3 regions of the Paenibacillus sp. FSL M7-0656 genome follow, and region 3 is predicted to be linked to each of the others. Evidence: riboswitches for the same ligand, from Rfam matches in the RefSeq annotation. Region 3 holds a riboswitch; each other region holds the start of a gene.
What was found. Region 3 has a riboswitch for S-adenosylmethionine ahead of metA (homoserine O-acetyltransferase MetA). Riboswitches for the same ligand answer to the same signal wherever they lie in the genome.

Region 1 (7,572 bases), 3.2 Mb from region 3:
AGCGAAAACGCACAAAGCACCATGTATGATGAAGTAATTGATGTGCTTGACAAACTTCGTCCGTTTCTGCAACGCGATGGCGGTGACGTGGAACTGGTCGACGTGGAAGACGGCATTATTAAGCTGAAACTGGTCGGTGCCTGCGGCAGTTGCCCAAGCTCCACCATTACCTTAAAAGCCGGGATTGAACGTGCCCTTCTCGAAGAAGTTGAGGGTGTACAAGAAGTCGTACAAGTATTCTAATCAATCCTTCACGAAATAAACCTCAAGAGCCTTTCGCTTCGCATGAAGCGGAGGGCTCTTTTTTTGTGTGCATATGCAGAGAGTCCATTTCATCTGTCCCTTTTACCAGATTCCACGTACAATCCTTCAATTCACCTTTTAAGTATCCTCACGCTGTATGGTCGGACGAATCGGATCAAGTCCTCCAGATACATCCATAATGTTACCTGTTATAAAATCGGAATGATCAAGGCACAGATACGTAATCACTCGTGCAATATCTTCACCGCTGCCTGGACGCCCTCTTGGTGTTTCCTCGTCGATGATGCCTGCCATTTCATCAATCGTTTTCTCTTTGTTCGCACCACGAATGTCACCTGGACATACCATGTTAACCGTAATTCCATACGGGGCTTCTTCAACCGCGAGTGTCTTTGTAAAAGATACCAGACCCACCTTGGCAGCCGCATATACGGCGCGATGAGGCCAAGATCTCGCTTCTCCAGCATGACTGAAGCCAAAATGGATAATGCGTCCCCATTGCTTGCGTCTCATCTCTGGCAATACACGCTGATCCAGTAACATCGGTCCCAACAGATTTCCCTGCACGAGCATCTGGACCTCAGCTTCAGAATAATCCGCAAATAATCGTCGTTCACGGACAAATGGACCTGCGTTATTCACCAAAATATCAATGCTGCCAAGGTTACCTTCCACCTGCTCAACCAATGAAGAGATATCTTCCACCTTGGATATATCAGCCTGGATGGCAATGCACCGCACACCCTTGGCTATAATCTGAGCCTTTAAAGCCTCAGCTTCTGTTCTGCTGTGTACATAGTTCAGGGCAATATGGCACCCTTGATCTGCCAGACTGAGGGCCGTCATTTTACCAAGACCTTTGGCACTTCCCGTTATGAGGGCAATCTTTCCCTTCACGTTCATCCCCCTCTTCAAAGAGCAGTCACTATCCAGTATAAAAGATTTATCGTCCTCCTACAACTCGCTTATCCACAAGGGATTATTCACCTTTAATTCCAGATATATTTTGACTGAGCAAGCACCTGATGAGTACGATTGGATTACTGGACCAGCATCTGTCTCTTTGGACGGTAAGGCCACCCTGGAAGTCCCTGAAAGCCATTCCTATCTGGATAAGCCCAATACCCAACGCTCGATACTTAACAGTGATGGAAAGCCTAATGGGAACGAAATCGGAAGCATAACCAGCAATAGTGAATTCGGCTCGTGGTATGTTGTGTTCGAGTACGTGAAGACAGGTCATATCCATGATGACGATCAAAATTTGAGTGCCGAAGAGCTGTTAAGCAGTTATATCCGAGGCACAGAAGAAGATAACAGAGAACTTGATCCTGAATATAGAACGTACATAACGGGGTGGGAGATCGAACCGACATATGACAGTACCAAACATCAGTTGGTTTACTCCCTCGGTTTTAAGAATGCTGATCAGCAAGCCATGGTCAATTACAATGTAAAACTCCTGACACGCGAAGGGTACATCACAGCCATTCTGGTTACCGATACGGCCAACTTTCAACAGAGCCGCCAGGTATTCGAGGAAACTGTCCTTAATCAACTTAGCATCAATGCAGGATATACCTACGAGGAGTACAATGCTTCGACTGACAAAACATCCACCATAGGGCTCAACAGTCTTCTGATGGGCGGAATCGGGTACACGGCTTCCCAGAAATTCAGTGCTCTTCTTTTGCTCAAAAAAGGATGGGCTTTGATCCTCGTTGTCGTCCTTGGGTTAATCGGTTGGATCAGATACAAAATCAAAAGCTCACACGGAGAAGAAGAGAAACTCTCTCCCTCCGAGAGGACGTACCTGCAAGAAGCCGATGAACAGCAGTATGCTGATCAGAATGAATTATCCTACTACCGCCAATCTGGGCGTCCATCCAACGTGGATAAACCGGAAAAACTCTGACTTATGTTGATCGCCACGTCAGCACAGATTAGGAAACATAAAATAAGCCGTATATCTCTTCAGAAGAGATATACGGCTTATTCTTAATAGCTTCACATCATATCATACATATCGTGAATTATTCAGTTGCAGGTTCAACTGCACCTTTATAACGTTCTTTGATGAATGTTTTCACTTCTTCGGAGTGCAAAGCAGCAGCCAGTTTTTGGATTGCATCTGCATCCTTGTTGTCCTCACGGGAAACGAGGATGTTTGCGTATGGGTTACCTTGCAGATCTTCGATCAGCAAAGCATCATTCGCCGGATTCAGGTTCGCTTCAAGCGCATAGTTAGCGTTGATAAATACCAGATCTGCTTCATCCAATTGACGAGGCATCATGGCTGCATCCAGCTCGATGATATCCAGGTTCTTCGGATTGGCTGTGATGTCTTGAATCGTAGATGTAATATTCGTGTTGTCTTTCAGCGTAATGATACCTTCCTTCGCAAGCAACAACAGTGCACGTCCACCATTGGATGGGTCATTTGGAATTGCTACTTTTGCGCCATCAGCCAATTCATCCAAAGACTTAATCTTCTTGGAGTATCCACCAAAAGGTTCAACATGAACAGGTGTTACAGAAACGAGGTTGAATCCACGTTCTTTATTCTCTGTGTCCAGATAAGGCTGGTGCTGGAAGAAGTTCGCATCCAATTTTTTATCAGCAAGTTGCTGATTGGGTTGTACATAGTCATTGAACGTAACGACTTGCAGACGGATACCTTGTGCTTCCAGTTCAGGCTTGATGCTTTCCAGAATCTCTGCGTGTGGTGTAGGTGAAGCTCCAACTTTCAATTCAACTGTACGAGGTGCACCTGCTGAATTGTCTGCGCCGCTATCGGCGTCCTTGTTGTTTCCGCAAGCTGCGAGAACCGCAATCAACATAAGACTAAGTAGAGCAAAAGACCATTTTTTCATGTGTAAAACCCCTTCTCTAATCATTTTGTCATGTGGCATCTGCATTAATGCATATCCATCATGTTATCTATGTGTTATTTCCTGGTGAAAAATGTAACCAAGCGATCTCCAGCCATCTGGAGAATTTGCACTAGAATGATCATCGACACTACGGATATGATCATAATTTCATTTTGATAACGGAAGTATCCATAGTTGATTGCCAGTGTTCCCAGACCTCCACCGCCAACCATGCCCGCCATCGCCGTATAGGAGACGAGCGTAACAATGGTGATCGTTATACCAGCAAGCAGTCCAGGCAGTGCCTCAGGCAGTAACACCCGTCTTACAATCTGTCCGGTCGATGCACCCATCGACTGTGCCGCTTCAATGACACCACGATCAACTTCTCGCAACGTCGTCTCCACCAAACGAGCAAAATAAGGAGCTGCTGAAATCACCAAAGGAGGTATAACGCCGAGCACCCCCGTAGCTGTACCGACGAGTATACGAGTGAATGGAATAAGAGCAACAATCAATATGATAAATGGGACTGAGCGCAAAATATTCACAATCAGGGATAGTATAGTGTACACTGCCCGTGACTTAATCGAAGCAGATCGGGCTGTCATGAACAGCAGTACTCCGAGCGGTAAACCTAAGATAACGGTAAACAAGCCTGATACACCCAAAATTTGCAGTGTCTCTATGGAAGCTTTACCAACCTCTTCCCAACGTACGGTTGAAAAATCCATCTAACGAAGCACCTCCACATCAAGTCCCTCAGCGGTTAATTCTGATATCGTCCGATCAATCGCATTTGAATCACCCTCGAACCGAACGGTCAGCTGCCCATAAGGAACCTGTTTGATCGTAGAGATTGTACCTTGCAGGATGGCAAAATCCACGCCTGTTTTACGTACCGTTCTAGACAAAATCGCTTCATACGTTTTGTTACCCAGAAAGGATATCTTCACAAGTTTGGAAGCAGCACCTGCCTGCAATTCAACGCCTGCATTTGCCAGAGCGGTCTCTTCCAGAGCAAGTCCAGCTTCATGGTCACGCATCATGAAGTCCCGCGTAATCGCATGCTGCGGCTTCAGGAACACGTCTGTTACAGGTCCTTGTTCCACAATGCCACCTTGATGAATGACAGCCACCTTGTCACAGATGTTCTGAATGACATGCATCTCATGTGTGATCAGCACAATCGTAAGGTTGTACTTTTCATTAATGTCGAGTAATAACTTCAGGATTGAATTTGTCGTCTGCGGATCAAGTGCCGAAGTAGCCTCATCACAGAGAAGAACATTTGGGTCACTTGCAAGTGCTCTCGCAATCCCTACACGTTGTTTCTGGCCGCCCGATAATTGAGCCGGATATTTGCTGCTGTGGTGCTCCAGACCAACCAATGTAAGCATTTCCTTCACTTTGCGATCAATGGCTTCCTTGGGTGTATTCACAAGCTTTAGTGGAAAAGCTACATTGTCATATACCGTTGCCGAAGATAACAGATTAAAATGTTGAAAAATCATCCCGATTTTGCGTCTCTGTTGCTGCAATTCGGTTTTGCTCAGTTCAGTCAGGTTGATTCCGTCGACCCATACCTCACCCTCCGTAGGCCGTTCCAGCAAATTAATGCAGCGAATCAATGTGCTTTTTCCAGCTCCGGAATGGCCAATCACACCGTAGATTTCACCCTTTTGGATGCTCAAATTCAGCTCGGATAACGCTGTTGTAGATTTTGCCCCTTTGCCGTACGTTTTCGTTAAACCTTTTAATTCAATCAATCGCACTTGCCCCTTTCCAAACACCTACATGTATCTTTACCCGATCTAAAGGAAAACTCCCCTTAAAGTACAAAAAAAGAGCCCTTTGCAGATACAAAGAGGGCTCTTCACGTGAAAGAATATACCTTCTCATCTGCCAAAATCGTGTCTTGCACCATTTTGTAGGAATTAGCACCTAACATCTATAACGAATGATACATGTATCATGTCATTACAAATCGGTTGCCGGGCTTCATCGGGCCTGTCCCTCCGCCGCTCTCGATAAGAAATATGTTGTTGTAGGATTTTATAAGTTCATGTAGTTTATGCTTTATAATGTGAACGTAACTTCCGAAATATCAGTTATATCCATGTAACATTCAATTGAAACTCAGTATATTCCAAGTATTCCGATTTGTCAAAGGGAATTATTTCTTTTCCATATTTTGTTGATATAACTATAAGAGGCTGTTAACGTTTCACAGACCATATCGACGCCCTGACGCATTTCCTGCACATGCTGATTCAGATCCTCCAATTTCACTTTACCTTGCAAGGTCTGATGTAACTGCCACAGGTCATCGTGCATTTCTGAGTTCATGTAGTGAATTTCCATATTACGTCGCTTGCGCAGCTTGCTCATCGGCTCACGATAAGAGTCCTTGATCTGTATTAATTGCAACGCAAGATCATGATGTTCCCTCGCATAGTCGAACTGTCTTAACACAGTAAAATAAGAAAAATGCGCTTTGGTATTTGAAGTATTCAACTGGAATATTTCATTTAATACTGTGCCGACTTTATCCAGAATGGCAAAGCAGCGGATAAAGCCATCTTTGTAGAAATACACATAACGTGCATACTCGGCTTTTTCAGTCGCCGTCATATCATCCGTTGAGCCTGCAACGACCTTTTTGCGAAAATGAGCAGCAGCGAAACAGCTTTGCTCCAGTTCATCCAGTGAGGAGATGAGTCCCTGAGTCCACACATACAGTTTCCGATAGTCATGCGTGGGATCATGGTCCACATGCATTTGTCGTTGAAATAGCTCAAGCGTATGCGCCATTGCGTCCATCGCTGCCTTCAATTTACCTTCGTTTATACGTGGCTTTTCCCCCAACAACGTTCGCAGCATATCTAACCTCCTCTTTTCCAAATCAACAAGAATTCATCACCGTGAACGAAACATCATTCATTCCGTGTAATTGCTGCTTGCCATAGGTTGCCCTGATCCCTCTGACATCAAACAAAGTCCACCTGTCCAATGATGTACATCACTGGATGGTGGACTTTCATATTTAAAAACGATTAGCCGGGCGATGTAGCTTGTACACCAGGAAACTCATATACGTTAAGACTCCGAACAATATGGCGATATCTAGCATATGAGCAAGAGCTACGAACATGTATACTTCCGGACGGTTCATTGTCACCATCATGAAAATACCAATGACTACTTGCATCAGAATAAGAACAACGGATACCACACCCAGAGTACGCATTTCCTTGTTGTCCGGATGATTACGGTAAGCGAAATGACCCAGGATTGCGATAACAATCACGAGCGACGCAGCTGCTGCACGGTGAGCAAAAGCAACCGCTACCCCACCCGAAAGCTCAGGAATAATCTGCCCGTTACAGAGCGGAAATCCAGAACATCCGCCGGCAGAATCCGTGTGACTCACAAATGCACCTGTGTATACCACGAGATATGTGTAAATGGTGGAGAACCAGACCAGATTCCTGAATTTTTTGCTAACCCGAGGGTATTTATTCAGGCGCTCCAATCCGCCATCTTTGGCCTCCTGCCTTATGCCCAGCGCCATCATTAGAGAACTGGCAAAAGCAATCAGTGCAAAACCAAAATGCAGTGCCATGACTGCTGAAGATTGGGAGAAGACAACGGCAAAAGCCCCCATGATTCCCTGGACGATAACAAATACCAGAGTTAAGAAAGAAAACAATTGCAGGTCACGGCGTGACTTGCCAAACCGCAGAAAAGCAACAAACGAGGCAATGGACAACAGTCCAGCCAGTGCACTTACAGCGCGATGGGAATATTCAATGAGTGAAGCCACAGTATGTGCGGGAACGAGTTTTCCGTTACATAAAGGCCATTCTGTTCCGCAGCCAAGGCCCGATTCCGTTTTGGTTACGATGCCTCCACCAAAAGTGGCCAGAAACATGACAAGACAGGTTAATACGGTTAACCATTTAAACAAAGTTAAGTGTTTCAATTTTTTCTCACCCGCTGTTGGTTTAAGATGGCGAAGAATATTCTCCGCTTGTTTCGGTACTTTGACACTTATTTCACAACTAAATTCATTATACCGGATAAAATGTTCATTGACGTCGCGCTTTGTGACAAAATGTTAACGTCTGGTGAAATAATGACCCGCAGGTCATTGAGGATATGTAATTGAGGGATATGCCAGTTCAATTGTGTCTTAAACAGAATCCTGAACACACAAACGCAAACGCCATTTCCCTATTTCAAGAGAAATGGCGTTTCATCTAGTATACCCTTTTACAACATGAACCTGTCATACTTTTATATAAGTTCAATGAAACATCTACACAATAACGGAGAGGACAGAAATAGCCTGAAGAAGCGGAGCTAAAAGCTTTCTGAAAGAAAGCTGCATCGGAAGCATATGCTTCGCCTTTATCCCCGGATTTCTCCCCTT
Region 2 (7,572 bases), 2.9 Mb from region 3:
GCGGACGGTGAAATGCGACAAGCGTCTCATCCGACACGCCGTAATGACCCACATACTCAGAACCATCCGCCAGATAGGCGCCGTACGGTCCAACGGACCCGGCAATAATTGGACGTGAACGAAGACAGTCTTCTTTGCGATCCCCTGTACGATCTGTTAAATGCGCCTCATTCTCCACGTTCTCGGAACGTACCGAAGGAGCTTCTACAGGCTGACCTGTTGAGCTTTCTCTCTCTACTAAACTACTCTGCACTTCTGCCCACACGTCATCTCTCGCCTGCGCTGCCAGTTCCACCGTCTTGCGGATCAGCTCCAGTGCTGCCTGTTCATCAATCCCTCTCTTGCGGAAACCATCCACCGTCGCCTGATAACTGGATGTAATCGCACAGTCGGCTCCTGCTCGAAAATAATCTGCATGGACCTGAACGATAACATCCGGATTCTCAATTAATACGCGAGCAGACCAGAGCGGATCATCCAGATTACATCCATGCTGTTCGAGTTCCGTTGCCAACGCTCCATCCAGAATCATGACCGGATGTTCACGAAGGATCTGTTCTATGGGGTTATTCTGTTGTGCTTGCGTCATGTACTTGTCCTCTTTTCTTATTCACACGTTCTGTCAGATAATAAGCAGCGTAACATACTGCGATAAACGGAACCCCACAATACAGCGCAATTCGCTGTGTCGGGTCAAAGGCAATACCTATGCATGAAGCCAGGCATAATATAAATGAAACAATTGGTACCACCGGATACAGTGGTGTGCGGTAGACCAGATCTTTGACCGCATGTCCTTCCCGGATATATTGTCTGCGGAACATGTATTGGGAAGCGCTGATGCTCATCCATACCGCAACGACAGCCAGACCTGAAATGGAAACCAGCGTAATATACACCGTACCTGGCGCAATAATACTGGACAGCAATGCCAGCGCACCACCCACCATACTAATCAGAAGTGCATTCAGGGGTACCCCGCTTTTGGTCAATTTGGCAAACCACGGAGAGATCGTTCTTTTGTCAGCCAGAGACCAGAGCATACGTGAAGATGCATATAGGCCTGAATTGGCAGCAGAGAGAATCGCCGTCAGAATAACAAAGTTCATAATATCTGCTGCATAGGGTACACCCACCCGCTCCATTACCGCTACAAATGGACTTTCCAGTACACTGGCATCCGACATGGGTAGCAAGGCCGACAAGATAACAATCGTTCCGATGAAGAAAATAACCAACCGCCACAGCGTTGTATGAATAGCCTTTGGTATCGTCTTTTCCGGGTTCTCCGTCTCACCGGCGGCAATCCCGATTAACTCGGTGCCTGAGAAGGCAAAGTTTACAGCAAGCATGGTCATCAATATCGCTGTAGCCCCATGAGGGAACCACCCGGATGCGGTTATATTCGATAGAAATGGAGCCGGTTCAGAATCCGCCATGGGAATGAACCCAAACATGGCTGCGCCACCGATAATAATGAAGATTACGATAGTCACTACTTTTACAGATGAGAACCAGAACTCGGATTCCGCAAATAATTTCACCGTTAGAGCGTTAAACAGAAAGATCATTAGTGCAAAAACCGCGCTCCATATCCATACGTTTACCGATGGGAACCAGCGTTGCATAAGCAATCCAGCGGCTGTGAATTCGGAGCCAAGCGCAACAGTCCAGGTTAACCAGTACAACCAAGCTACCGTGTAACCTGTTGCCGGTCCGATATATTTGGCTGCATAGCTATGAAATGCTCCCGTCTCTGGCATATGAACAGACAGTTCACCAAGACAGAGCATCACCAGATATACGACGATCGCTCCGATCAGATAAGACAGAATGGTCCCAAGTGGTCCAGCCTGCTGAATCGTGTAACCCGAGCTGAGGAATAATCCTGTTCCAATCACTCCACCAAGGGAGAGCATGACCACATGCCGTGCCTGCATTTTCCGCTGAAAATGGCCTTTGTCGTTGTTGTTCTCCATACCTGCTGCTCCCCTACTTCTTCATCCAGAAAAAACAAAAAAGACCCACTCTTCCTAAAGAGTGCGCCGTTACTGACAAATAAAAACAAACGCTCCTATCTATCAGGCTTTCACCCGCTGGAATTAGCACAGTATCCTTCAGATCTGTTGCTGAGGTTTCTAAGGGCCAGTCCCTCCACCTCTCTGGATAAGAAAATGATTTTTTACTAATATAGCGATCTATCATGAATGTGTCAACAATTAAATAATATATGGCACACCTCGCTATTCGGTGGAAGACCCCGGATTCGTGATGGTGGTCTTTACCTCATAGGTGATCGGCACGGTGCTAAAAATTTTATCCCAATCGTCTTTGACTTTTTTCCATGTTTTAGGTTCTTTAATACGCAAGCTATCCCGAAAATCCGCAACATCTACTTTATAGGTATGCTGCAGTTTGTATAACAACTGTCGAATCTGTTGTTTGGCAAGTTCAGCAAATTCTTTTTCCAATTCACTGAGATACGCACCTTTTTCCTCTTCCTCGGGAGCACGCCAATCCTCCATCAACCAGCCTTCGGATTCAGTTTTCACATGGAATGAAATATCATCGCCAACCACTTTTGGAATTATTGTTGTTTTTTTCTTCTTCATTTCATATACAACAGTGAACCCCTCTTTATTGTATGTCTTCAAGATACCTCCTTTTTCTTTAGGTCTAAGCCAAGATAGCCCTTCTAGATCCGTTTGGCTGAGTTCCCCGATGAATTTGGTTGTTTTCCCATCAAAGATACTGGCACCGGAGAACTTGTCCTCTCCATTGAAGTTCAGTACATTCTGGAGCAAAAAGCTGGAACCGGATTGCATTTGTGCATCTAATTTGGAGAGTAGAACGGGGTCCAGGATTTTATTGGACAAGTATGAATTACCGGTAATGCCTGTAAGATAAAATGCTGGAATCCGGGAAGGATCATCTGAAGTCAGTACATCAACAGCGCGATGATGGCTAATCAACACTAGACAGTTAGGACGAATATCGTTATCCCGAAGTACAAAATCCAGCAGCTGGTCCAGACCATACTTTTTGGCGATATCCTTGGACACAACGATAACCTTCAGATGATGTCCGATGAGCGGATGATCTCGTCTCAGTGCAAACTGACGAAAGATTTGCAGCAAGGAATCTCCGGTAAGCTGTTCATTGGAATAGGACGTTTTACCAGAAGCAGGCGAACCGGATTGTTGGCTCTTCTGACTGCTGGAATTACCGGGAGCAATCTGTACCGTGGCTGTCACATTGTTCTGCTTGGAATACCCTCCTCCCTGATTGGCGATGTTCTCCTCAAATTCCGTCTCTTTGCCGATATCGATCCCAAGACCAACGTAGACACTTAGATCCTCTATCTCTCGACTGCTCCAACATCCGGATATCGTTAAGAGAATGCATAATACAGTGGCTAAGCGTAACAACATGCGGAATGTAATCATGCATGCTTGCCTCCTTTTTTGCGAATCAGACTTAACAACAGTAGTACCAGAGGTAAAATGCCAAACAAAAATACGGACACATTGCCTAGCATATCTCCTAGTACGAAGGTATCATCCACTGTTTTGGGTATCATTGCTGTCAGATAAATGAACGGCAGCAGGCCGTACATGATGCCTTTGATTTTTTTGGAACGAAACAAATCACGAATACCCACCGAAGCGCAGTAATGTGTAATTGCTGTAGTCGAAAAGATTTGCATAATCCAGATGACCAGCAATAAGGATTCAAAACGCTCGAATATCAGACCCTGGATTTCGAAGCTTCTTACCAAATCCAGCGTTGGCCAGGTTCGAGTTTTGATGCCATCGAGCGATAAACTGCCTATAACCATCACCACCGTGATCAAGTAGATAATAGTGGATATGAGTATCCCCCAGGTCATCGCTTTATTGCTCTTCTTCGGATTTTTCATATAGGCAGTCATGATTAACATCACCTCATAGCCCGTATAAGATAATAGTGAAGGCTTCAACCCTTGGAAAACGGGCATAATCCCATCACCGAGGACGGGTCTCAGATTGCCAATCTCGAATAGCTGATTACTAAGCAAAATTTCAATCACAAATATAATAATCGTAATCGGAAGGATGATCTCAAACACACGTACGATAACGCCAAGCCCGCCTGAAATCATATATACACCGATCCACATGAAGACCATCACAATCGCCCAGGTGGGGGTGCGTTCGAGCAGATACATCCCAGTCACTTCAGCCATAACTCTGATTTCGAATGCGGCAATAACTATGAAATACATAATCATAGACAATCCCAGTATGTAAGCAATCCAGCTGCCCGTAATCTCACGGGTGAACTGGAAGACGGTTTTCTCCGGAAATCTGCGACACAGGGTAACCAGAATTATTCCCACACCTATGATAATGAATCCAGATAGGATAATGGAAATCCAGACATCCGGTGTTCCGACAGCTTTGCTGGTCGTTCGAGGTAGTGTCAATATCCCGGCACCAAGCATGTAATTGACAATAATTACAACGGCCTGTGTCGTGGTTAGCTTTCCTTGGGAGCCATTCACTTAGTTCACCTCCAGACCTTCAGTAGATGGAATTCCATTTATTTTTTCCGATCATCATCGATCGGATTAGTCATTTTGGGACGCATTCTCATCATATTTAGCGGTGCACGGATAACAAAATCCTTCCATTCATTCATGTGATAGGGAACGGCTGGTGCAACATAAGGTACGCCAAAGCTTGAGAGTCGTGCCAGATGTGTACACACAAGCAGAAAGAACATAACCACGCCAAACAATCCGAGTACGGCTGCGCTGAACATAGCGGCAAATCGTAGAATCCTTAGCGTTAATCCCGCACTATAGACCGGAATCGTAAAGGAAGAGATGGCTGTTACCGCAACGACAATGACCAGAAATTGGCTTATTATTCCCGCTTGCACGGCTGCTTGGCCAATAATCAGACCTCCTACGATACCCATCGCTGGCGCAATCGGTTTGGGCAAGCGTATCCCGGCCTCCCTCAAGATTTCAATTGAAAGCTCCATGATGAGTACCTCAATAATTGAGGGGAATGGCACTCCGGTACGCGTTTCAATAATCGTCAATACTAGCTTGGTTGGAATAAGACCCGGATGAAACGAGATAAACGAGATATAGAGCGCAGGAGCAAGCAATGCCAGCATCGCGGCCATAAAACGCAGCACTCGCAAAAATGTTCCGGGAATCCAGCGTTCATAATAGTCCTCTGGAGACTGAAGCAACATGCTAAAGGTCACCGGTACAATTAATACAAATGGCGTTCCATCCAACAAAATTGCCACTCGGCCTTCCAGAAGGGCACCCATCACCCGGTCAGGTCTTTCAGTATTCAGTACCTGCTGAAAAGGACTCAGCGTATTATCTTCGATGAGTTGTTCCACATAACCTGATTCGAGCATTGAATCCATATCCATCTCTTCGATTCGCTTGCATACTTCTGCAACGAGATTTGGATCGGCAATATCCTGAATATAGGCTATCGCCAAATCTTTTTTGATCCGTGAACCCACTTCATACTTCTTAATAAACAGGCTCTGATCACTTCCATAACGACGTAAAATGCCTGTATTATCGCTTAATTGCTCTGTAAAACCAATACGAGGCCCACGAAGCAGTCCCTCTGACAAGGGTTCATTCATACCTCTTGTTTTGATCTTATGAGCTCCAATTAATAAAGCACCTGGCAAACCATCAACCAGCAGTGCATTTTTCCCAAACAACACACCAACTGCGAGTTCTTGGAGGGACTTCGTCTCCTCAACCAGACTGACAGGAAGTAATTGATCTTGCAGATATGCCGACAGTAAGTGTGCGTTGTCTGGATGAAGGAAACCCTCCTGCTTAAGTAGGGGAACACCTTCGAACATCAACGGTGTAATCAAGTGATCATCAACTAAGTCTTGATCTACCAGGCCTTCGGTATAAATGACCGCAGCCCGTGTATTCGTTCCCCTAATAATAAATTCCCGAATATGCACGTCTGCATTGAGTCCAAAGCTTTCTTTCACACTCGTCAGATTTATGCTGTACTTTTCGGTTAATTTAATATTGGCATAGTGGCCTGTTTCGGTCCCTTCACCCTGCCCTTTGGCTGCTGGCGAGATATCCTTCGAGGATATGGACGATGGCTTCGAACGAGAGAAGCTTCCGCGCTTAATGGCAGCATTGATCCAGCGCATGCTCAATGTAATACCAATTGGAATGATGAAGACCAAGAATGCCTGAATCCATATGGACCAATCCGGCACGTAGGATACAATTGTTGACCACATGTTCCCACCCCAACATTTCTCTGCATGACATAGCTGCAGGTATTCCCAAGTATTGTGTCCCCGTTTGATCACAATAATTCCCGTTTTTTTGAGTAATGAACGACAAAAAAACGGTTCCTGTGAAAGGAACCGCTATTACTATATATTGTTATACGATTCTGGTCACATGCTCCGCTTTGGCATCCAACAAGTGAGCTGAAGCAGCAATTGCTGTAAAATCATTCAATGCGATCTCAATCTGCTTCTGGCTCTGCTCCACATATTCTTCTACTTTTTTGGTTCCACCTGTGATATTGCCAATTTCCTTGGTTATTCCAGTCACGCTATCTCGAATCTCATTAATCGAACTCTCCACCATTGCGGATAGTTTCTTAACTTCCTTGGCCACGATATCGAATCCTCGTCCGTATTCTCCTGCATGTGCAGCCTCAATGGCAGCATTCAACGCGAGCAGTTGCGTCTGAGACGAAATCTCGCGTATCGTTCGTACCACGCCCTGAATCGATCCGGCCTGTTCCTGCAAATGAGTCAGCGTTGCACGGTTAGAAGTTGACACCTCTGAGATATAGGAGATACTGGACATCAATTCCTGACTGCGTTCAATACCTACATCTGCCTGCCCATTCAGTTCATGAGACATCGTTTTCAGCTCATTCACTACGACAGAAATGTTGTTCTGACGGTTGGTAATGTTGGTGGCGATTTTGGAGACACCCAGTATCTTCTGATTTGTCTCATCGTACACCGGCATATATGTCGCTTCAAGCCATACAGAATTCCCCTTTGCATCCTTGCGTTCAACCTTGTCCTGGAAGCTGACACCATTAAATATGCTATTCCAAAAAGCATCATATTCCGGAGTATTTGCAAATTGACCGAAGCACAGTTGCTGATGCTTCATGCCGTACATCTCATCTACCGTATATCCCATCGTCTGGGCAAAGACTTCATTCACGTAGGTTACCCGGCGATCCAGATCAAATCGAATGATAGCAAGACTTTTCTCCATCGCCTTGATGACCATTGCATCGGTGACAACATCTTTCTTTTCCATATCTAATATAGACACTTGATAACCCCCACAGTTCATTCCATAATAGACAGCCTTTAACTAGCAAAAAACAATCATAACAACATATGTATCCATCAGGTTCTAGATGGCTCTACTATGGATACCCGATTTGCAGCATTTTGGATCACCTGTTGTTATTTATTTTTATTGCAACCCTGTGAAGTCAAAATATATAGTTGTTCCTTCGTTTCAATGCTTCTCCAATA
Region 3 (7,572 bases):
GGCACGAACAACCTCTTCCAATGTAAGGCCATCGGATACTTCAACCATTTTCATAATCTCCGCTGGGGAGAAAGAGTGCATCGTGATGTTTGGGAAACGCTCTTTGATGGCTTTCAACAGGTCTGTATAATAGCTGAAAGGCAAGTTTGGATTCGTTCCACCTTGCATCAAAATCTCGGTACCATTCACATCTTCCGTTTCCTGAATCTTCTGGAAAATCACTTCGTCCGGAAGCACATAACCTTCATCCGAACCAGGTCTGCGGTAGAAAGCACAAAAACGGCAGTACACATCACACACGTTTGTGTAGTTGACGTTACGCCCAATTACAAATGTTCTGTATGGTTCAGGGTGCATGCGTTTCATAATGACATTAGCAGCTGCCCCGATTTTGTCCACTTCATTGGATTCAAATAACTGAATCGTGTCTTCCAAGTCCAAACGTTCGCCCCGAAGGGCTTTATCTAAGATACGGTCTACCGTACTCATCGTAAAAAAGCCTCCCTCATGAAGAGAAATTATATAACGATCCGTCCCAACTTGTTCAAGAGAAGCAAGTTCTGGTGGCAACATCGTATTTCTGTACTCCACATATCGTAACACAGGTTACATGTGAAAAAAAGCACCTTATGTACAGGTGCTTTAAAAATAAGTAAAAATTTTTACATATGGAAAAGAATTAGTTCGAACTTATGTGATACGCATCGGCGTATTCGGGCATCCACTTTTGTTAGGATTCCTGAAGTGCTTGCTCCAAATCTACAATGAGATCTTCGATATCTTCCAGACCTACTGAGAAGCGCAGCAATCCATCTGTAATGCCACGGTCACGGCGAACCTCAGCCGGCATTGCCGCATGAGACATCATCGCTGGGTAGGACAGAATACTCTCCACAGCTCCCAAGCTTACAGCAACAATGGGGAGCTTCACCCGGTTAAGAACTGCTTTTGCACGATCACCTGAACCGACGTCAAAAGAAACGACAGCTCCATATCCTGTGGACTGGCGCTCATGTGCCTCACGGCCCGGATGATCCTCAAGTCCAGGATAAAAGACAGCGGTAATATCACTGCGCTCATTAAGCCATGCCGCCAGTTTGGCTGTGCTCCGTTCACTATGAGCCATGCGAGCCCCCAAGGTTTTCATCCCGCGCATCAGAAGCCAGGATTCTTGTGCCCCGAGTACAGTTCCAAGTCCATTTTGCAACTGTTTCAGTTGTACGCCAAGTGATTCCGTGCGAGCAACCGCTAACCCTGCCAGTACATCACTGTGACCTCCGAGAAACTTCGTAGCACTATGTACGACGATGTCCACACCAAGCTCAATTGGACGCTGATAGTACGGTGTCATAAAGGTGTTATCCAGAATTGTGATCAGGTCATGTTCCTTCGACCAGTCAGTTACGGCAGCGATATCCGTAATTCGCAGTGTAGGGTTGGACGGTGTTTCCATATAAACTGCCTTGGTGTTTGGCTTGAGTGCCGCTTTTACTTCATCTATATTCGTCATGTCTACAAAGGTTGTCTCGATCTGCATACGGCTTAATATGGAAGTAAGCAAACGATACGTACCTCCATATACATCTTCCGTTACAATCATGTGATCCCCTGCGGAGAACATCATGAACACGCTTGAGATCGCAGCCATCCCCGAAGAATAGGCAAAGCCTCGTGCGCCGCCCTCCAGCAATGTGATGTAATCTTCCAAAGCCTGACGTGTCGGATTACCCGAACGACTGTAATCATGTTGAGGCGGATTGAAGATATCAAAATGATGGAATGTTGATGCTTGATAGATCGGTACACTTGAGGCTCCGGTCGTTTTGTCAATCTCATCGCCAAAATGGAGCAATTTGGTATCAAATTTCAACTCGGAATTGGGCTTATTGTTGGACTCCCTCATGAGTGCACGCCTCCTTCCACTTCCTGCTGTGCAGCTGTCAGAGCATTGCCGAGATCTGCAATCAGATCATCTGCATGTTCAATGCCTACGGAGAACCGGAGCAGACGGTCATCTACACCTACGGCGTCACGAATTTCAAGCGGAATATCCGCATGAGTCTGTACTGCCGGATAAGTCATGAGTGATTCGACTCCGCCGAGACTTTCGGCAAAAGCAATGAGTTGGATATGACGTAGCAACGGTTCAACATAACGTGCATCCTTCACTTTGAAAGAGAAGATACCTGTATTACCGGTGGATTGTTTGTTCTGTATTTCATACCCCGGATGATCGGATAGGCCTGGATGATACACTTCAACCACCGCTGGGTGCTCAAGCAAGTATTTGGCAATAGTAAGTGCATTGTGCTCATGACGCTCCATGCGAAGAGCCAGCGTTTTCATACCTTTCATCAACTGGTAGGAGTCACTTGGAGATAATACCGCTCCAATGGAATTATGCAGGAACGCCATCTCTGCAGATAACGCCTCACCTTTGGTAATAATTAGACCGGCGAGCACATCATTATGTCCGCCCAGATATTTGGTAGCGCTATGAATGATGATATCGGCACCCAGTTCAATCGGACGTTGGAAAAATGGAGTCAACAACGTGTTGTCAACAATGGTCAACAGGTTGTAACTTTTCGCCCAGGAAGCAACGGCTTCCACATCGGTGATCATCATCAGTGGGTTGGTTGGTGTCTCAATAAATACAGCTTTTGTATTCGGTTGACGAACCTTCTCCAGTGCTGCCAGGTCATTCGTGTCCACATAACTTGCAGTTACGCCGAAACGGGACAGAATTCGTTCCAGCAGACGATAGGTTCCACCATACAGATCCAGCGATACAATCAGATGATCCCCTTGACCAAACATGGCGAAGATCGTTTGCAGCGCGGCCATTCCCGAGCTACAGGCAAACCCTGCATCACCGGACTCCAGCGCTGCGGCGGCTTCTTCCAATACTTTACGGGTTGGATTAGTCGTACGAATATAATCAAACCCCGTGCTTTGTCCAAGCTTCGGGTGGCGAAACGCAGTGGATTGATAGATCGGAAAGTTAATGGCGCCTGTTACCGGTTCATTGATGGACCCAATTTGTGCTAAGCGGCTTTCGATTTTCAACTTGTTGTTGTCTTCCATTGCTGCATCCTCCTGTAATCTCGATTAGATTTGCGGGCCAATATCGTAAGGTGTTTCTTGATACACATAGTAATTGAGCCAGTTAGAGAATAATAAGTTGGCATGAGCGCGCCAAGTAGCTGGTGGCACACGGGAAGGGTCGTCATTCGGATAATAATGTCTAGGCAATGCGATATCCAACCCTTTGGCTGCATCCCGGTCATACTCCCACTTTAATGAGAACGGGTCATACTCGGCATGTCCTGTGGCAAAAATCTGTTTGCCGTCTTTGGTAGCAACCAGGAAGATCCCCGCTTCCTCGGATTCAGCCAAAATCTCTAAATTCTCATTCTTTTCAATATCTTCGCGTCTCACTTCCGTATGACGGGAATGTGGAACGTTGAATACTTCATCGAATCCACGCAACAATGGAACATGTGGTTTATTGATGGTATGTGGGAAAACGCCAAAACACTTTTCATCAAGTGCAACCTTGGGTACGTCAAAATGATGGTATAAACCTGCCTGGGAAGCCCAACATATGTGGAGGGTTGAAGTCACATTGGTTTTGGTCCATTCGAAGATCTCCTGGATTTCATTCCAATAGTTCACGTCTTCGAAATCCATTTGTTCCACCGGGGCACCCGTAATAATCATTCCATCGAAACGGCGGTGCTCAATCTCATCAAAGGTTTTATAGAACAGATCCAAATACTCCTGAGACGTATTCTTCGACGTATGGGATTTGGGATGTACGAGAACGACATCCACCTGAATAGGCGTGTTTCCCACCAGACGAAGCAATTGTGTTTCGGTCGTTTCCTTTGTGGGCATCAGGTTTAATATAGCGATACGGAGTGGACGAATATCCTGCTGATATGCAGAAGTTTCATCCATGACGAAGATATTCTCTCCTTCAAGTACTTCTTTTGCTGGTAGAGTATCGGGTATTTTGATTGGCATAGTAAGTCTAACTCCTCCTTGTGCATAGATAGATGCAGCCACCCCTGGCTTGATGTCTTCACATCAATACAGTTATAGACTGCCTTGAGCTTGTAAAAACATTGAATTGCTCTTTCATCCAACGTTACAAACAACCTCAAGTTCCTTAGCGAAAATCACTGCTGAGAAGTCGGGGCATATAACAAAGACCTTCCTCGGATTTCGAGAAAGGTCATATGTAAAAAAGATATGCGCCTCTCTCATCTCTCAGTTACAACAGTGCCACTTGACACTTAGTCGCTGCAAGAATTAGCACCGTGCGGTATACCGCCGGTTGCCGGGTTTCATCGGGCCAGTCCCTCCACCTACTCTTGATAAGATTTCGCTGTATTAGATTGTAATTAAATATGGTTCACCGTCTACTTTATTACATTAATGCCCTCACGTCAAGATGCAGTTCGATGTCTGCTTCCCAGATCGGAACCGTTCATCATCCGTTGTCATACACTGCCTCAGGGCGCGAAATAGACACATTTTTGCGCTTGAAAGCACCTTGTACCAGCGGTATACTAAACAAGGTGTTATAAACCCTTATGTGAGAGGTGACATATTAAATGGATGGCGACCCGAGGCCTGACTGGCAGCCGAATTCCGACAAACTGCATAGAGAATTGACATCAGCATGCCGGCAGCGGGACGTGACTTCCGTTTGATTATATAGTGAACGTAGCCCTGATCTCCAGGCTCCGCTGCCGACCGGCTGATTTGTTCTTTTTGCGCCCATAATGATAATATCCGCCAAGTTGGCGGGTGCAGAAGGAGTAGATTAACGATGAAAATCCGGTTGGTAAACAACGGTGTTTTTATTCCGGTGGACGACATTCAGCAGGCGCTGACTCCACCAGCGGAAGGATTTTACTGGATTGATGCAGACGTAGACGATTTGGCGGTACTTCAGCCGCTGTTCTTGATGCATGATCTGGCTGTGGAAGACTGTCTTAGTGACGAAGAACAACGTCCGAAGATTGAAATTTATGAGAACCATTATTTTATTGTGATTAATAGCATCCGTTTTGATGATGAAGAGATATTTCTACGTGCCGTCAACCTGTTTCTCGGCAGACATTTCATTATTAGTGTTACCAAGCACAAGGTCAGCGAATTGCGTACACTGAAACCCATCCTGTGGGAACAGGAAATCAGTACACCGGATCGTCTGCTGTATTTGCTGGTTGACTTGATTGTTGATAATTATTTCACCGTAGGTGACCGAATTGAAGCACGGATCGAGAAGCTTGAGGAAGACATTCTGATGCATACCAAAAAGTCACATCTGAATGAGATCATCGGGCTGCGCAGTGAGATTCTGTGGCTGAAAAAAGTCCTTGGACCTCAGAAAGAGGTCATTAACACCTTGAACAAAAAAGATCTGCGTCTCATCGATGATCAACTGCAAAAGTATTTCAGTGACATCTATGAGAATGCTGTAAAAATATCTGAAACCTTTGAAACTTATCGCGACCTGATGGGCAACTTGCGAGAAGCCTACCAATCCAGTATTGCGAACCGGGCGAATGAAATCATGCGTGTATTTACCGCCATTACCACGGTCTTCATGCCGCTGACGGTCATTACCGGTATATACGGCATGAACTTTACGAATATGCCAGAGCTTAACTGGAAATACAGCTATTTTGTTGTGATTGGCCTAATGGTTACCCTGGGCCTGAGCATGTTCTTCATTTTCCGCAAGAAAGACTGGGTATGAACTCGTATGAAATAACAAAGACGAAGCGCTCCTCCGGGAGAAACGCCTCGTCTTTTTTCATTTCTGATTATTAACCAACATTCTTCTCTGTCTCTGCGTGCCGACGGAAGCGGATTCGAATCATGCGCAGCCTTTCATAGACCTGCTCCAGACTTCCTCCATCGGGTTTCTCTCCTCCATACACCTTATGTAATACTGGCTTCAGGAACGTATCTCCCAGCTCCTCATACGCACTCCATACGGCCTCTTGTTCGTTCTCTGGCATCACTGCCAGCTCCACATCAAGAAGACAATCGGTGTCATAACCTTCGTGATCCAGTGCCTCTAACAGCTCAACCAACTCGCGTCGGGATAATCCGGATCGATTAACAATCTCCTCTAACGTATACCCTTCCTTCATGCCTTCAAGCACCTGCTTACGCGTGGTGAACTTATCAAGTTCCTGCTTATACTTCTGCTCTCTCTGCTTGTATAACCAACTCTCATACTCTTCTTCCTTCAGCGCCGTGTATACCCAGTCCAGCGGGAATGTCGTTGAACGCTCCAGCCCGTTTGTAATCTCCATCCATTCCGAACCATACTCAGTCGCTTTGCTCTCTCCTACGCCCGGCAGTTGCATCAGTTCATCCAGCGATTGCGGAACAAAGGCACTGATCAAACGCAGCAGACGATTGGTTGCAATAAAATACGGTGCCTTCCGGTCAGACACAGCTCTCTTCCTGCGCCATGTGCACAGATCCGTATATAACTGCTCATTGCCGTATAACTCACTGTAACAATGGAGCCGCTGTCCACCATAACTGCGTGACTTCAGATCATCATTCTCATGAAATAACCCCTGCAACTGCGGTCGGTACCCCTCACTCATCTGTATGGCAAGCTGATGACGGTAAATATGAAGCAGCTCCTCCCAAGAAGTCCCCTCATACCAGATGCTGTCCTCACGCTCTCCTTCCTCATAGCGACTCCATCCCAGCTGCCAACTATCTTCCTCTTCCCCAATCCATAACTGTGCATACTCTGCATTCTGATCTGACATTCTGGACAATCTGTTCATGAAAATGACTTCCATTTTCGTTCCCTCCCTTTGAATATTTAGCTTATACGAGTTAAAGATGCTACCTATAGGCAGCACAAAAAAACACCCCTCCTGCAAAATGCATGCAAGAGAGGTGCTTCCTCATTAACCGTACTATGCTGTTGCCCATATCATACCACAATGGTAAAATTCGTCAATCCCTTTATAATCTACTTATTCAATGCCAATTTGGCAAGCGCCAGCGAACCACACAGCCCTGCATTGTCGCCAAGTCCTGGTGAAACAACATACTGGTCAATGTCGGACTGAAGCGCCGGATGCTGAACGTATCCAGCCAGCAACTCCTGCAGTTTGCTACGAACCATCGGGAACAGGTGCTCCTGCTTCATTACTCCGCCACCCATGACAATTTTCTGTGGAGAGAGAATCAGAACATAGTTCATCAGTGCGTGTGCCAGGTAATGTGCTTCAATCTCCCAAGCTTTATGATCTGCAGGCAGTTCATAAGCTGGTTGCTCCCAACGTTTGTTAATGGCCGGTCCTGCTGCAAGGCCTTCGAGGCAGTCACCATGATACGGACAGAAACCCTCGTATGTATCCTCCGGATGTCGGCGTACAATGATATGTCCCATCTCTGGATGTGACAATCCATGGACCATTTTACCGCCAACCACAGCACCTGCACCAATACCTGTACCCACAGTGATATACAGACAGCTCTCAAGACCTTGTGCAGCGCCCCAGGTTGCTTCTCCAA

Region 1: linked by a shared signal. The riboswitch ahead of MHI01_RS24130 (methionine ABC transporter ATP-binding protein) and the one ahead of metA (homoserine O-acetyltransferase MetA) in region 3 are both predicted to bind S-adenosylmethionine.
Region 2: linked by a shared signal. The riboswitch ahead of mmuP (S-methylmethionine permease) and the one ahead of metA (homoserine O-acetyltransferase MetA) in region 3 are both predicted to bind S-adenosylmethionine.

Annotation. Positions count from the first base shown of each region.
Region 1 is NZ_JBBOOT010000001.1:5,470,234-5,477,805, reverse strand. Features, by position in the region: gene MHI01_RS24155 (NifU family protein) at 1-243, shown strand, start outside; gene MHI01_RS24150 (SDR family oxidoreductase) at 382-1,161, opposite strand; gene MHI01_RS24145 (DUF2167 domain-containing protein) at 1,271-2,179, shown strand; gene MHI01_RS24140 (MetQ/NlpA family ABC transporter substrate-binding protein) at 2,298-3,137, opposite strand; gene MHI01_RS24135 (methionine ABC transporter permease) at 3,212-3,871, opposite strand; gene MHI01_RS24130 (methionine ABC transporter ATP-binding protein) at 3,872-4,906, opposite strand; SAM riboswitch class I at 5,033-5,174, opposite strand; gene MHI01_RS24125 (Cthe_2314 family HEPN domain-containing protein) at 5,304-6,020, opposite strand; gene MHI01_RS24120 (COX15/CtaA family protein) at 6,184-7,071, opposite strand.
Region 2 is NZ_JBBOOT010000001.1:5,179,286-5,186,857, reverse strand. Features, by position in the region: gene mmuM (homocysteine S-methyltransferase) at 1-589, opposite strand, end outside; gene mmuP (S-methylmethionine permease) at 567-1,979, opposite strand; SAM riboswitch class I at 2,072-2,173, opposite strand; gene MHI01_RS22760 (Ger(x)C family spore germination protein) at 2,244-3,446, opposite strand; gene MHI01_RS22755 (spore germination protein) at 3,443-4,543, opposite strand; gene MHI01_RS22750 (spore germination protein) at 4,582-6,294, opposite strand; gene MHI01_RS22745 (methyl-accepting chemotaxis protein) at 6,443-7,348, opposite strand.
Region 3 is NZ_JBBOOT010000001.1:2,236,428-2,243,999, forward strand. Features, by position in the region: gene mqnC (cyclic dehypoxanthinyl futalosine synthase) at 1-489, opposite strand, end outside; gene MHI01_RS09635 (trans-sulfuration enzyme family protein) at 731-1,903, opposite strand; gene MHI01_RS09640 (PLP-dependent transferase) at 1,900-3,087, opposite strand; gene metA (homoserine O-acetyltransferase MetA) at 3,112-4,029, opposite strand; SAM riboswitch class I at 4,266-4,389, opposite strand; gene corA (magnesium/cobalt transporter CorA) at 4,841-5,776, shown strand; gene MHI01_RS09655 (HRDC domain-containing protein) at 5,847-6,848, opposite strand; gene MHI01_RS09660 (ROK family protein) at 7,025-7,572, opposite strand, start outside.